DNA from 2 places in the Paenibacillus mucilaginosus 3016 genome. Region 1 is predicted to be linked to the other one. Evidence: riboswitches for the same ligand, from Rfam matches in the RefSeq annotation. Region 1 holds a riboswitch; the other holds the start of a gene.
What was found. Region 1 has a riboswitch for cyclic di-AMP ahead of PM3016_RS28475 (C40 family peptidase). Riboswitches for the same ligand answer to the same signal wherever they lie in the genome.

Region 1 (7,829 bases):
GACTTACCGCCAGATGTATGCAGGTACGGACATTTCGCTGCTGGACAAGGAGCCGGCCCGTTCGACCTTTTTCTATGACCGCAGCGGCGCGGTGATCACCGAGCTGACGAATGCCAGAATGGAATATATGCTGCTGAACCATTTTCCGAAAATCATGCTCGATGCGGTGACGGCTGTCGAGGATGCGCGGTTCTACGAGCATCACGGGCTCGATTACCAGGGGATTGCGCGCGCGTTCTACCAGAACCTGAAGTCCGGGTATACGGTGGAGGGCGGCAGCACGATCACCCAGCAGCTGGCCAAAACGATGCTGCTCACCCCGGAGCAGACGTACCGGAGGAAGCTGAAGGAGGCTGTAGCCTCACTGAAAATCGAAGATACATACAGCAAGGACCAAATTCTCGAAAAGTATCTTAACTACATTTATTTCGGGGAAGGGGCGTGGGGGCTGCAGCGTGCGGCCGAGACCTATTTCGGCAAGGATGCTTCCCAGCTGACCCTCGCGGAGAGCGCGCTGCTTGCCGGCATTCCGAAGTCTCCGACGAATTATTCGCCCGTGAAGAAGCCCGAAGCGTCTAAGGAGAGGCGCAATCTGGTGCTGTCGCTGATGGCCGAGCAGGGGAGAATCACGCCGGCACAGCGGGATGAGGCGATGAAAGAAGAGATCCGGTTGGCTGCTCCCGCCGCCCAGCAGACCGCCAAGATTTATCCCTCCTATATCGATCATGTGATTAACGAAGCCTCCCAGAAGTATGGACTGACCGAGCAGCAGATTTTGTCTTCCGGCCTCCACATCCATACGAACCTCGATCCTAAGGTGCAACAAGCGGCGGAAGAGGTGTACCGGAACCCTGACTTTTTCCCCGAGGACAAAGGGGGGCTGCAGAGCGGGATTGTGCTCATGGAACCGCAGACGGGCGCGGTGCTGGGCATCGTGGGCTCCCGCAACCCGGACCCGAAGTTCCGGGAGTTCAACTACGCCACACAGAATGAACGCCAGCCGGGATCGACCCTCAAGCCGCTGCTTGTCTATGCTCCCGCCTTGGCTGCGGGGTTTGGGCCGAGGGACCAGATCTACGATACCGAGACGGATTTTGGAGGCGGGTATACCCCGATGAACTACCGCAAGCAGTTCCACGGCTGGGTTACGCTGGAGGAGGCGCTGGTCGAATCGTACAATATTCCGGCCGTCGCCCTGCTGAAGGAGATCGGGATCGACCAGGGGCTCGAGTTCGGCCGGAAGGCCGGACTGCCGCTGCAGGAAGCGGACCGTACGCTCGGGATTGCGCTGGGCGGGATGAGTAAAGGAACCTCCCCGCTGCAGATGGCGCAGGCTTATACCATGTTTGCCAACAACGGCAATCTGGCTAAGGCGTATGCGATCCGCAAGATCACGGATGCCCAGGGCAACCTGGTCGGCCGGGAAACGCAGCCGGTGCTCGAGCCGATGCTGGAGCCGGGGGCGGCTTACACGATGACGAAGATGCTCGAGAAGGTCGTCACGGAAGGGACCGGGCGCAGTGCGAGGATGGACAGGCCGGTGGCCGGCAAGACAGGGACGACCCAACTGCCGGATACGCCGGAATTCAAGGACCGCTGGGGCAACCAGATCGACGGGTCCAAGGATGCCTGGTTCGTCGGCTATACGCCGGAGCTCGTGGCGGCTGTGTGGCTCGGCTACGAGAAGACGAACAAGGACCACTACCTGACCACGACGGGGGGCAAATATCCGGCATCCTTGTTCAAGGAGGTCGTGAGCCGAGCGCTGAAGGATGTTCCGGTGACGGCTTTCTCCAGGCCGGAAAAGTACCGCGCCTACGCCGGAGGCCGCAAGCGGATTAACGGCGAGAACGCGCCGAAGTATGCCGAGCGGACCGGGGAGAGCGGGACGGCCAAGGCCGCCGGGACGCCGGCGGCTCCGGCAGCGGCTCCCGCGCCGCAGGAGGCCGCGGCTGCGGCTGCGGCCGGTGCGCAGGCCCAGACGCCTGAGGCGGCGGGGGCCAAAGGCGAAGCCCGGCCGGCGGCCGCAGGCGGTGCGGCGAAGGAGCCGGCCGGCGGCCAGCCGGGGGCGGAAGGGACTGCCGCTGCCAAGGAGGGGGCGGCAGCCGGGGGCGCTTCGCCTCCGGCCGGCGGGGACACGGCCGCGGGTGCAGGCGCCGACGGCACGGGCGCCGACGGCACGGGCGCCGGCGAGGCCGGGCCGGCTGCCGGGACGGGCGGCGGCACGGCGGAGGGCACCGCGCCTCCAGCCGGCAGCGGCAGCACCGCCGGAAGCGAGCCGCCGCCGCAGACGGCCGGCGGCGGTACCGGAGCCGGCAGCAGCACGCAGCCGGGCGGTGACGAAGCGGATGCGCCGGCGCCGGAGGCAGCCGCAGGCACGGCGGCAGGTACCGGCACGGGCGCGACACCGTAGCGGATTTTTGTTCCATCTCAGCTGTTAGATAGATCGCCAGCTTCGAGCAGGCGGTCTATTTCAATTTTTGAATTTTTTGTAAAAGTTGTGGCGGAAATCAAAACACTTGCCGATATAAGGAAGATATTAGGAAAAACCCTGTTTCATGGTTTGATCATCGCAAAAAGGCTGTGCTAGTCTTATAAAAAAAACAGGCCGAATCCAGTTCAGCAAAAGATCTGGTACGGGGGATTCTTTACTTGGGGTGAATGTTCGTCTTATCGAACTAGGGAGCAGCCTCTTCCGAATCCGTCAACTAACCTCGGAGGCCGCAGGAGGAATTCAGGTTGAATCGTAGTTTTTTACCGCAAGCTTGTTTTGTCGTGCGCTTTTTCAGCTGCAGGCGTGCTGGGGATGCTTCATGCCCAGACGGCCGAAGCGGCCGCCAATGTCAAAGTTCAAATTAACGACTCGCTCGTCCCCTTCCCGGAGGCCCAGCCATTCATCGATGACGCCAACCAGATGCAGATTCCGCTGCGTGCGCTGACGGAGAAGCTCGGTTATCAGATCGGGTGGGAAAAAGATGGGGAGATCGTCAAAGTCACCCTTACGAACAACAAACAAACGATTGCCCTCCAGACGGGCAGCAGTAAGGCTGAAGTGGACGGCAAATCCGTCCGGCTCGAATCGCCGGTCCAATTCTTGAACGGCAGCGTGTACCTGCCTCTGCGTTTCGTCTCCGAAACTTTCGGCTACCGCATCCAGTGGGATGCCGCTAACCGCATCGCCATCATTAACCAGGACGGCCAGTATCATGCCCCGGCCTGGTACAAGCCGCAGATAGCGGCCCAAAGCCAGGCACAGCCGGCGCAGCAAACGCAGTCTCTGCAATCGTCCATCATCCAAACGGCCTACAAATATTTGGGCACGCCTTATGTGTGGGGCGGCAGCTCGCCCGGCGGCTTTGACTGCTCCGGATATGTAAGCTACGTCTTTGCACAGTTCGGCACCCAGCTTCCGCGCACCTCGCTCGAGATGTACCAATCGGCCGGCACGGCAGTGACAGACCTGCAGACAGGCGATCTGGTCTTCTTTGCAGAGAGCGGACGAGTATCGCATGTAGGCATCTATGTGGGCAACGGTCAGTTTATTTCCGCAGCGAGCTCCTCGGGCGTCTCCGTAGCCAGCATCACCACGGGCTATTGGGGCAAAAGGTACGTGGGAGCGAAGCGCGTGTAGTTTCATTGGTTGAAGCACTTATATCTATAATTTCATTTGCCTGGACACCAGGAGAGGACTCGCCGCAGGCGGGTCCTTTTTTGTCAGCAGGGGCTTGTGAAATTCCCCGGATCATCAAGCAAAGATTTCGGCTGCAGCTGAAAAATGAGCAGACTGCGCGGCAGCTGCTCATCTTTTTTTATGTAAGGCTATGTAATTGGTCCCCACGGACTGGAACCTATGTAAATAAAACGCGGAACCAGCAAATCACCGGTACGATCAATTCAGTGTGCACCCAGCGGATTGGCGGAAGCAGAAGCCGAGTCCCTACCCGGCGGGCCGGGAGATAGACGGCGTGCATCCAAAGCCAGGTGATTCCCCGGAACAGCCATTTGGCCGCCTTTTCACTGAACAACAGCACAGGAATCAGGACATGCCGGTACAGCGGGGCAAGGACAACGATCCAGACGAACTTAAGAACATAATGAACGATAAAGTAGAAGACCGGAAACACGATGCCGGCCCACAGGAAGATGAGGAACGGCACCAGTACACGATCCCACATGAAACGGAGGAAGGGGGCAAGCAGCTCCACGTAGATCCACCGGGCCGGGTAAAGCAGGGCATACCGCCATAACGGGGACAGCACATAGTTTTCGATAAAGACCGTTGCCGGCACGACGATATGTCTCCAGGTCCGGGCCAGCGGCGGAGCCAGCACCCTCTTCCAGACGAACCGGAGCAGACTAACGAACAGGTGGACTGGAAAATAAAACAGAAACGCAATGCCGCGCAGTATGAATTTGAATCCGGTGGCAAGGGATTCCATGATGCGCACTTCCTTTCTTCAGCAGCAGCTTGGGAGTATGTACCAATATACTCCCAAATCATTCCTTAGGTTTCGTTTTTTGCCGAAAAAGGTCTATTCCTGTTTCCAATCGAACGATTGTAATCCAATCTAACAAATTTCCATGTTCTCAACCCATAATTCCATTAATGGCACAGGGCCTATCAAGTACACTACCTGTGCAGGGATAAGGGATGAGGGGGAACACCGGGATGGATAAATATATCATCGGGATCGACTTGGGCGGGACGAATATCAAATCGGCTGTTTTTACTTCGGAGTTCGAACCGATTCTCGAACGAAGTGATTCTACAGACGCCGGGTTGGGACCGGCTCATGTGCTGGGTAAAATCAAAATCATCATTAAAACGATGCTGCTGGAGTCGGGGATCGATCGGCACTCGGTGCTGTGCATGGGAATGGGGATTCCGGGCCTGCTAGATCCGAGAGAGGGAATATCCATCTTTTCACCGAATTTCCCGCATTGGGAGAACATCCATGTGGTGAAGGAGATGCAGCGCGAGTTCCCGTTTCCGGTATTTATCGATAATGATGTCCGGCTCAATCTCTACGGGGAATGGCTGCACGGGGCTGGGGTCGGCCGCAGGAACATCGTCCTGCTGACACTTGGGACGGGGCTGGGTTCGGGCATCTTGGCTGACGGAAGAGTGCTGTACGGCCAAACTTCATCAGCCGGGGAGATCGGCCATATGAACATGGTCCGGGAGGGCCGTCCGTGCCGCTGCGGCAGCTCGGGCTGTCTTGGCAGGTATGTCTCCGCCACAGGCATGGTCAGGACGTTCACGGAGGAGCTTGATCAAGGCAGGGAGAGTCTTATCCGCAGCTGGGTAAAAAACGATTCCCAGCAAATCACTGCGAAAATGATTTCCGATGCGTACGATCTGGGAGATCCATTGGCCATCGAGGTGATGCATGAGACGGGCAGACTGCTTGGTTTTGGGCTTGCAACCTTCATCAACCTTTTGAATCCCGAACTCGTCATTATTGGCGGGGGGATGTCAGCTGCGGGGGATCGACTGCTCGGTACGGTCCGCGATACCATTCGGAAGCATGCGTTAAAGCTTTCGTCTGAAGCGTGTCAGGTGGTCCAGGCTGCATTGGGCGGCAGATCCGGGATGCTGGGTGCCGCCGTTTATGCCGCAAGGAGGGTAGAGGGCAAGTGGTAAGGAAAGGGCAGGTATAAAGTGAACTTGATCATATTAGCCTATCTATTTTGCTTACGTTTACTATGCGTTATCAGTTTAGTATAAACCGCTATTGCTGAGACTAGAACGCTAAGGATGAGCAGCCTATTGTTTAATGAGGTTACCGAGGGCGTGCTGGCCCGCATACCCGGTCCTATACTGGGATCTCCAAAGAGAATAATGAGCACAAGAAAAAGGATTGCGGCTAGTAGAAAAGTTGGAATGAATCCAATAAAAAATATTCTCATAGAAAATCCCCTTTTCCATGAAGTCTGAAGTGCAGATCAGCATCTAACGCTTTAAGCATAGCCTGCTGCTTGCCGAGTTGAACAGTACTAGAATACACTAGTACCATGACGACGAAGGGGAGGAATTCTATGAGCTATGAACTCCATATAACAAGAGCATCTCATTGGGCGGACAGCAAGCAGCAGCCGATTTTACTGGATGAGCTTAAGACGTATTTTTCTACTCAAAGCGACTTTCGATATTCAGATGAGGTTACCGTAACAGGGCCTTTCACTGTCACCTTGAAAGGAGACTTCTTTATCTGGAGAACCGAGGATCAGGAGATCCCGTTCATGTATTCCAGAGGCAAACTTTCCTGCTCTTATGGCGAGGATGAAGTGATCATGAAAATGAAGTCCATTGCGGCAGAACTCCATGCTATCGTGCAGGGAGATGAAGGTGAAATGTATTAAGCGCACGAGCGAAGCCCCTTAACCGGATAAGGAAATTCTGCTCTGCGGGTTCCACAAGGATAGGGAAAATATATCTATAACATACGAATATATATTCGTGTAGCAAGACGATACAGATTCCGGGCTGTCCCCTATCCATCGATGATGAACAGGGGGCGGCTTTTTGGCGTATGTGTATGGCGCTGGAGCCGTCTTTCCCTCTTAATTTTATAACAAAATTCCCCCCATTCTCCGGAGATCGGATATAATGGGATATAAAAAATTCACTAGAATATACCGCAGTTCGGGGGAGGCGCTCAGCATGAAAAAGCCCATGATCGGAGTATTGCCGTTATACGATGAGGAAAAAGAGAGCTATTGGATGCTGCCAGGCTACATGAAAGGCATTGAGGCTGCAGGGGGAATTCCTGTCATGCTTCCTTTGACGGCAGATCCGGAAGTCATTACGGCGATGGCCCATACGTTTGACGGGTTTCTTTTTACAGGGGGGCATGATGTGCATCCCGAGCTGTACGGAGAGCGGGTCGAGCCGGTCTGCGGCGAGCCGTGCAGGGAGCGGGATGAAATGGAGAGAATGCTGTTCCGGGAAGTCACGGCAATGGACAAGCCCGCTTTCGGCATCTGCCGGGAACTGCAGTTGTTCAATGCCTTGCTCGGCGGCACGCTCTATCAGGATATTCCGACGCAGTTCGGATCGGACATCCAGGTCAATCACCAGCAGCAGCCGCCCTACGATCAACCGGTCCATAGAGTATACATAGAAAAGGGAGACCCGCTTCACGAGATGCTTCAAACGGACTCCATGGAAGTGAACAGCTACCACCATCAGGGCATCAAGCAGTTGTCCTCCCAATTGGTTGCCGCAGCGAAAGCGGAGGACGGCATGATCGAAGCGGTGAGGATGCCGGACAAGAAGTTTGTCTTGGCCGTGCAGTGGCATCCGGAATTCAGCTATACTTCGGACCCGTATAACTTCAGATTGTTCGAGGAATTCGTGAGCAGCTGTAAGAGTTAAGAGAGGCCATGCGTCGTCACGGCTGATTAGAGCCTGTCCGCTTGCGGGTAATGTCATTACGTCCAAGCAAAAATGGCAGGGGAACCCAACCGTGAAGGAGAGATAACCATGGCAAAGCACGTTCGGCTGGAACCAAAAGCGCAGAAGTTCGCAGAGGATACGGCGAAGCCTCCGTATTTGTTTGATCTCGGGCCCGAGAAGGGACGGGCCAAGGTGGACGAGGTGCAGTCCGGCGAAGTCACGAAGCTGCCGGTCGATATCGAAGAGCGGACGATCGAAGGGGGACCCGGCGGTACGGTGTCCGTGAATATCCTGAGGCCGGTGAACGCGCCTGAGCAGCTGCCGGTCATCGTGTACATTCACGGAGCCGGCTGGGTGTTCGGCAATGCCCACACGCATGACCGGCTGATCCGTGAGCTGGCGGTCGGCGCCCAGGCCGCCGTCGTGTTCC
Region 2 (7,829 bases), 1.5 Mb from region 1:
CCATGGTCATGACCATCTCTACCTCGTGGTAGCCGTCATCCCGTTTATATAACACATCCAACGACAAATTGATTTTTTGCCGGGGCTTTCTCGAATACTTTCATCGTCATGGGGGCACCTTCTTTATCCCTGTCTACATCCGTATCAAAGGCCTTTCAGCCATTCCTTCTAATACTATACCAAAAGCCCGACAAAAAAAAGCCGAAGCCGCCTCGACGCAGCTCCAGCCTGTTGCGGCCCCCTATTGTCGCTGACCATACATGTACGAACCCGACATCCCGGGCACCTGCGAGATCACGTACGCCGGCGGCACGTTCAAGCCCGGATTCGAAGGATAGCCCTGAGCGCCTCCGCTTCCCTGCGGCATCATCATGGCCCGGGGTACGGGGATGGGCGCATACGCAGCGGACGGTCCGCGGACGGCCTCCGACTGCATGCTCTGCCCCTGGTATCCCTGCTGGGCCGATGACTGCATGCCCTGTCCCTGGTATCCCTGCTGGGCCGATGACTGCATGCCCTGCTGCTGCCGGACCAGCGTCTGCTCCGCAATCTGGATGGCCCGCTTGACCATATTCCCTGCATCCTTGGTCCGAATGCCGCCCCAGCCCTCACGCTCTACCGTTTCATAGAAGCCGAGATCTTTGGCAAGCTCGTATTTGAACTCTTCCGACATCACGCCTCTGCGGTTTCTGCGCCCCATTCTCGCTGCCTCCTCTTGTTGTTGTCGTCATGGTTGTAGTATTCGGTAGTATGCGCCCGGGGAAGAGGGATCATGCACCCCATCATGCAACCTTTGACAGACGCTCGTCGTCCAATATATAGCAGTACATTCGGGTGAGCTGCATGCGGAATTCGACATGCAATGCCGGCAAAGCCATGAGGACTGCTTGCCTCCCGGCGGGTTGAATTCACTGTTCATCCTCCCAAAAAGCCAATAAAAACGGCCGCCCGCACCAACCCCGGACAGCCGCGTATGTAATCATGTTACTGTTCTATCGTGATTCGAACTTCACCGTCGTCGCTATGTACTGTCACTTCAACGGATTCCGTCAATATGTCCGCATAGCTGTAGGAGACACGCTTGAACGCGTTCTGCTCCTGGTCCAGCTTCACAATAAATACGGAAGGGTAGGTTTCCTCCAGGACACCGGATCGTTCGATTGTCTTACGGCGACCGCCATTCGCTCTTAACATAATCTTTTGTCCGACATGAGGTTCCAAACTGCGTTTGATATCCAACAGCGAATTTTTAGCCATTGACTACTACCACCTCTTTCCTTGATCGATTATAACGCAACTGTAGTAGTATGTCAATTTAAGGCGAATATTATATCAGCCATTCAAAACGATTGTCAACGGTTAATTTCGCTGGCTTCCAAAGAAAAAAGCACCTTTCGGCGCTTATTTTTGCGTCAGATAGGGAATTCGGGGCACACCCCTGCGGTAGCTGCCCCGGGATTCGACTCCGCCCAGACCCTCCAGCCCGCTGTGGGTGAGCCCGATGACGTCGACAATATTCACGGTCTCCCGGATCGGCGTAAAGGCTACCTTCGCGGCGATGCAGAGCGGGTCCAGGGCATGAATGAGCACCCGGCCCGGCGAAGAGGCAAAGTTGGCTCCAGCCTGCAGCAGCGCTTCAAAATGCGATTGGCACGCGCCGGCAATAACCGTCAGCGCATCGCGGCTCTTCTCATACTGCCGTGCGACCCGGACCGCATTCACGAAGTTGTGCGAATTCTTGTAAGAGCTCAGCTGTGAGATATCCCCGGGCGAGCGCTGCTTCAGGATGCCGTCATGCCCTGTGACGACGACAATATCGGGCTGCACCTGCGGCAGCAGCCGGTACAGCGCGTCGGCCATATTCGCCTCGGCTACATAATAGCCCTCGGCAGGCACCCGCAGCTCTCCATACAGCGTCATGCATTTGCGCAGATAGTTCGGGTCCCCGTCGAGATGGAGCACCTTGCCGGGCAGCTCAAAATAAGCCGCTGCGGCTGCCGTCGGGGCAGCGGATGCTTGGGCCGGCCAGCCGCCCGGAACGGCTGCAGCCTGGCTCGCCTGTGTGCGTCGCATGGCTTCCATCCATTTGGGGTGATTCGGGATCGTATATTGAAAAGGGTCGTACTGCGGGGCCGCCTCCAGGTCCTGCAGCGGAGCATCGGCCAGCAGCCTCATCTCCACTCCGCGCAGTACGGCTACCTGCTGCCTGATCTCTTGAATTTTGAACACAATGTCCCCGCCGTACGATCTGCGGGTGACCAGGTCTCCTTGTCTCATGGCTGCATCGCCTCCTCGTCTATCCTATGGCGGCGATGGGCATTTGGTGCAGGTGAGACCGTTCTTGCGGCAGTATGCTCCGGAAGCCCCTTGCAGGGGGCAGCTTATTGGCCCGGCTTCTTCAGATAAGCCTTGAGGCGTTTCGACAGCTCGGCGTACTCCTGCATCGACAGGGTCTCGCCCCGGCGTGACGGTTCGATTCCCGCTTCGCGCAGGAGCCCCTCCAGCTCACCCTTGTTCTCTTTGGTGAAATACTTGGCGGAGAGGTTGTTATAAATCGTCTTGCGCCGCTGCGTGAAGCTGGCTTGGATGACGTCGAAGAAGAAGTCCTCATCCTCAACATCCACAGGCGGCTGCTGACGGACCTTCAGCTTGATGACGGCGGAATCCACGTTCGGCTGAGGAATGAACACCGTATGCGGCACGATGGCCACGATCTCCGGTTCGCAGTAGTACTGCACGGCGATGCTGAGCGAACCGTACTCCTTGCCGCCCGGCCCCGCCGCCATGCGCTCGGCGACTTCCTTCTGGATCATAACGACGATGTTCTCCAGCGGCAGTTTCTCCTCGAGCAGCTTCATGATGATCGGCGTGGTGACGTAATACGGCAGATTGGCCACTACGCTGACACCGGAGCATTCCGAGAAGTGCTCCTTGAACAGGTCGTTCAGGGAGACCTGAAGCACGTCCCCATGGATCACGGAGGCATGCGGATAGGGAGCGAGCGTTTCCTTCAGCAGAGGGAGCAGCCGCTGGTCGATCTCAACGGCAGTCACCCTGCCGGCGGCTTTAGCCAGCTGCTGCGTGAGCGCGCCGATGCCCGGCCCGATCTCGAGAGCCCCCTTGGTCTTATCAAGCTCTGCAGCTCCCACGATCTTGTTCAGGACATTCGTGTCGATCAGAAAGTTCTGCCCAAGGCTCTTCTTCAGCTTGAAGCCATGGCGCTTGAGCAGATCATTGGTCCGCTTCGGTGAAGCGATATCTTCAGCCCCTGCGGGCACCGTTACGTGTTGGTCATTCATGAGCTTGTCCCTCCGTTGCGTCCAGCTCGCGCCGGGCTTCTTCGAATTCTTCCCGGGAAATACAGAACATCCGGCAGCGGTTGTAGAACTGCTTGCCGTTGCAGTAGCCGATGCCAAGGCGGTTGCCCATGGCGAGCCTGCGCGCTGCAGCCTGCGGATGCACGATGAGACCCGCTTCCATCAGATCCTCCATCGTGACCTCGGATTCCGAGGTTCCGCCGTCCGTACGCACAGCGGCCAGCGCCTGGCGGATCGCCTCAGGCGAAGCGTTCTCCACACCGATGTCTCCCTTGCTGGTTGCCGCTTCCTGTGTCAGGAACGCATGCTTGCACCCCGGCACTTCCCGGGTGATGATCTTGCGGATCCGCTCACCCGCGTGATCGGGATCTGTGAATACGATCACGCCTCTGCGCTCCTGGGCGAGACGGATGCGGCGGATCGTCTCTTTATTGATGGCGGAGCCGCCGGTTTCGATCGTCTCCGCTTCCACCGCCCGCTTGATCGCCACGGTGTCGTCCTTGCCTTCCACTACGATGATTTCCTTAATCATAACCGATCCGGTCCTTCTTTCGCCAGAAAAGAGAAAAAGAAGAGGAACATGCCTCTTCTTTATCCGTTCTATATAATGAGTCTACCCACATTGCATGCCCTTAATCGGCCGTTGGCTTTTTCGGACCGATGACGTATACCGTGTAACCGCGTTTGGAACCGAAGCGGATTGCATAATCTCTGCTCTCGAAATAAACGTCGATGTGGTTGCCCTTCACCGCGCCGCCGGTATCTTCCGCACGGCGGAAGCCGAGCCCCTCGATATATACCCACCAGCCAATCGGAATGACCTTGGGATCCACTGCAATGGTGCGACCTTCCATTACTCTCGTACCCGAAGATGTCAGACCGTATGCCGGATGACTGCTGCTCTTTCCCGTAGAAGCAACGCCAGCCGTATAAGCGGTCATTTTGACATTGTTAAGAACCTGCTTATATCCGAATGTAATACCGTTCTTGGTGACTTCGTCCATATTGGGTGTTGTCGATGACAGCACCACAACCGGATTCTTCGTCCCGACGGCAACGATCTTTTGTACACTTTGTGACTGTACCTGCTGGTCTACGACCTGCTCGCTCACGAGCTTGCCATCTTCGAATACTTTCTCTTTCTTCTTGAGCAGGACACCTTCCTGCCCCTCCTGAATCACTTGTTCCTTGCCTTTCAGCAGCTGCGGTTCGTTTTGTTTCACGGTCTCAAATGCGATCGGTTCTTTGACTTCTTCGAGTTCTTTCTTCACGCGGACCACCTGGATCCCCGTGCCATCTGTGATCTCCGCATCCAGCGCGGGAGTTACCTTGTCTAGTTCGCCCAGCTCTATATGTAAATCCGCCAGTGCGCCCTTCACCGTCTTCCCTGTGGTATAAACGGTTGATGTCTCTCCGTCTGCTGTCAACTGCACCGGCTTTGCCTTCTCAATCGTAATCCGATCTCCTGACTTCACCTTTGCGCCAAGCGAATGCGACAATCGGTCATATTCGCCGACAGCGATGCCTTGCTCATCCAGTATGCGCTGTAGATCCCCCTGCCGGGTCTGGAACGTCTGCTCGACGCCGTCTACAACAAGCGATACGCGTTTGGTCGTCGTACCGTACAACATCATTAAGAACATGAAAGTCATAGCGAATGAAATGAGTGCAATGATCGATATCATACGCAAGTTTTCATGCTTCCATCGCAATGCGAAGGACATGCTGGATGATCGTCTTACATGGGTTTGTTCGTGATTCACAACGCCCACTTGTTCGGTCCTCCTTAAAGCCTCGCCACCCGAGTGTTATGCATGATTTCCATCTGACGCGACTATGGTAAATTTGTAAACCCCATTACCAACGTTTGCTGTTTCAGCCATCAGAACCGGACTTGCCTTTCTGCGTCCACCTCCTTCAAGGTTATGATTTGGCTACGAATCCTAGTCTCCTTACGGGAGAACCCCGGATATCAGGCGCCGTCCGAACGGACGGTTCCGCCCATGCTTTTTTTGACAGGCCGCGGGCAGAGCCGCAAGGGGCTCCCCTTTTTTGACCATGCAAAAAAAGTCAGCGGAGAAGAGGAACCTTCCCGTGACTTTTTCATTTTGGGCAAAATGAAATAATAGCTCACGACAATGTGTTACCTCTCTCATAACGCTTACGAGGTTAGCTGACGGATTCGGGCTTGAGAGCAGCCCTACCCGAGACACAATGTATCAAAAGCGTCACTTCTGCGCTTTTGTGTAGCATTGCGGCCAAGGATTCACCCCTTAAAAAACATCCCGGCGCCGGTGCCTCTTGACCCGACGACCGCGATGCGGTTCCCCCGTTTCCCTTTCGGAAACTCAGCGATGTTGGAAATTTGGTAATCGTATGAAGTTAATATTGAGTTTACGATGCGAAGCAGGAAGTTGTAAAGTAGCCAAACTTTGAAAAAAAGGACGGTTTCCGGCCGATTTTCACTTTTTTAATTCAAACCTGAATCCAAATCCCTCTTTCTCTTGGCCTGACGCACGATTACCCCATTATTTCTCCGATTATCTCGTTTGTGAATAAAAATAGGCTGTCCTCTCCGGGCTAAAAACCTACTTGAAACCGAAAAGAGCGGCAGCATTCCGGCTCGTAATCTCCGCTATTTCTTCCAGAGAAAGCCCTTTGATCTCGGCCGCCGTCTCGGCCACCAGACGTACATAAGAGGACTCGTTGCGCTTTCCGCGGTATGGATGCGGAGCGAGATAAGGCGCATCCGTTTCGATCAGCAGCCGGTCGAGCGGCACCTTCTCCAGCACCTCCTTGGGCTGCCTTGCGTTCTTGAAGGTCACGGGACCTCCGAAGGAAATATAGAAATTCATGTCCAGGCACATCTTCGCCGTCTCCCAGCTGCCCGAGAAGCAGTGCATGATGCCGCCCACCTCGGAAGCCTTCTCCTCGCGGAGCGTCTGCACCACATCATGATGCGCGTCGCGGTTATGGATGACGATCGGCATCCCCATTTTGCGCGCCAGGCGGATCTGCTCACGGAACACCCGGTCCTGGACATCCTTCGGAGACGTGTCCCAATAGTAGTCGAGCCCGATCTCCCCGATCGCCACCACCTTCGGATGGCTGCACAGCGACTCGATCCACTCCAGATCCTCCGGCGTCATGTCTTTGGCATCGACCGGATGCCAGCCTACGGTGGAATAAATCCAGTCGTACTGCTCTGCCAGTGCAATGGAGCTTGGGATGGTCTCTCGGTTGAATCCGACATTGACGATTCGACGGATTCCGCTGGCTCTTGCGCGCTCAATCACTTCCTGTCGATCTTCATCGAATGCCTCCGCATTCAAATGGGCGTGTGTATCAATCAGCATACGTGTTCCTCCATCTTCTTCTTCATCTAAATATAGGATAAGCCTCCCGGACCTCTTTTAGCATGGCCGCTTTGGGATTACAGCTGAAGGAGCCGGCGCAGATCCGGACCCAGCTCGGCCCCATGGTTCAACACGAATTCGCCGGGGTAATACAGATGGTATTTTCCCATGTGAATGCCGCTGATGGAACGGACGATCTCAGATTTGCGCGAGATCTCGGTCAGGGAATCCTTCGAATCCAGCAGCAGGATCGGCAGCTTCTCATCTTCCTCGCCAGGCCGGTAAATGTCATAAGACAGGTCCGAAGGAAAATCAATTTCCACATAATAAGCAGGATCGATTCCGATACGTTTCATCTCGCCGCGCAGTTTGTCGAGCAGTCCCGTGTCGATCCGGTCCAAAGTCACATATTTGAACAAACGCCGCTCCAGGAAGCGGGAACAAAGGTCGGAGAGGACCTCATCCTCCTCGTACGTCCACTGCATGAAAACCGTCTGCATGAAGGCTTCATCCAGCAGATGATAATCCTGCACGGTAAGCTTCTGTTCGAACAGCCCGAGCAGCGGGGGCAGCAGGAAGCGGAAGCGGTATTTTTCCTCATACAGCTGTTTGGCCCGCTGGAATATCTTATGAAGCACAATTTCAGCACTCCGCGTGACCGGGTGGAAGTAGACCTGCCAGTACATTTGGTACCGGGACATGAGGTAATCCTCCACGGCGTGCATTCCGCTCTCCTTCACGACGATATGGCCCTGGTACGGGCGCATGACACGGAGAATACGCTCGAGATCGAAGGTGCCGTAATTCACCCCGGTGTAATAGGCGTCGCGGAGCAGATAATCCATCCGGTCGGCGTCGAGCTGGGAAGACACCAGACTCACGACGATTTCCTTGTTATAGGTTTTGGCTATGACATCGGCCACCTTCTGCGGGAAATCCGGAGCGACCTGGCGGAGCACCTGATTGACCTCCGTCTCTCCGAGGACGATGCGGCAGGACCACGCCTCATGATGGGTCCCGAAGGTCTTCTCGATGGAATGGGAGAACGGACCGTGGCCGACATCATGCAGCAGGGCTGCACAGAGGCAGAGCAGGCGCTCATGCCGGGGCCAATCTTCGTACTGGTTGCGCTCGAACTGCGAGATGATCTTGCGGG

Region 2: another riboswitch for cyclic di-AMP. It lies ahead of PM3016_RS35060 (3D domain-containing protein); the one in region 1 lies ahead of PM3016_RS28475 (C40 family peptidase).

The regions. Positions count from the first base shown of each region.
Region 1 covers NC_016935.1:6,894,829-6,902,657, reverse strand. The annotation lists gene PM3016_RS28480 (transglycosylase domain-containing protein) at 1-2,413, shown strand, start outside; cyclic di-AMP (ydaO/yuaA leader) riboswitch at 2,597-2,738, shown strand; gene PM3016_RS28475 (C40 family peptidase) at 2,807-3,631, shown strand; gene PM3016_RS28470 (hypothetical protein) at 3,849-4,439, opposite strand; gene PM3016_RS28465 (ROK family protein) at 4,670-5,644, shown strand; gene PM3016_RS28460 (hypothetical protein) at 6,040-6,363, shown strand; gene PM3016_RS28455 (gamma-glutamyl-gamma-aminobutyrate hydrolase family protein) at 6,665-7,378, shown strand; partial or broken gene PM3016_RS28450 (alpha/beta hydrolase) at 7,487-7,829, shown strand, end outside.
Region 2 covers NC_016935.1:8,373,183-8,381,011, forward strand. The annotation lists partial or broken gene ispE (4-(cytidine 5'-diphospho)-2-C-methyl-D-erythritol kinase) at 1-104, opposite strand, end outside; partial or broken gene PM3016_RS40610 (small, acid-soluble spore protein, alpha/beta type) at 521-700, opposite strand; gene veg (biofilm formation stimulator Veg) at 985-1,257, opposite strand; gene yabG (sporulation peptidase YabG) at 1,402-2,277, opposite strand; gene rsmA (16S rRNA (adenine(1518)-N(6)/adenine(1519)-N(6))-dimethyltransferase RsmA) at 2,382-3,299, opposite strand; gene rnmV (ribonuclease M5) at 3,292-3,849, opposite strand; gene PM3016_RS35060 (3D domain-containing protein) at 3,950-5,089, opposite strand; cyclic di-AMP (ydaO/yuaA leader) riboswitch at 5,460-5,681, opposite strand; gene PM3016_RS35065 (TatD family hydrolase) at 5,906-6,673, opposite strand; gene PM3016_RS35070 (HD domain-containing protein) at 6,751-7,829, opposite strand, start outside.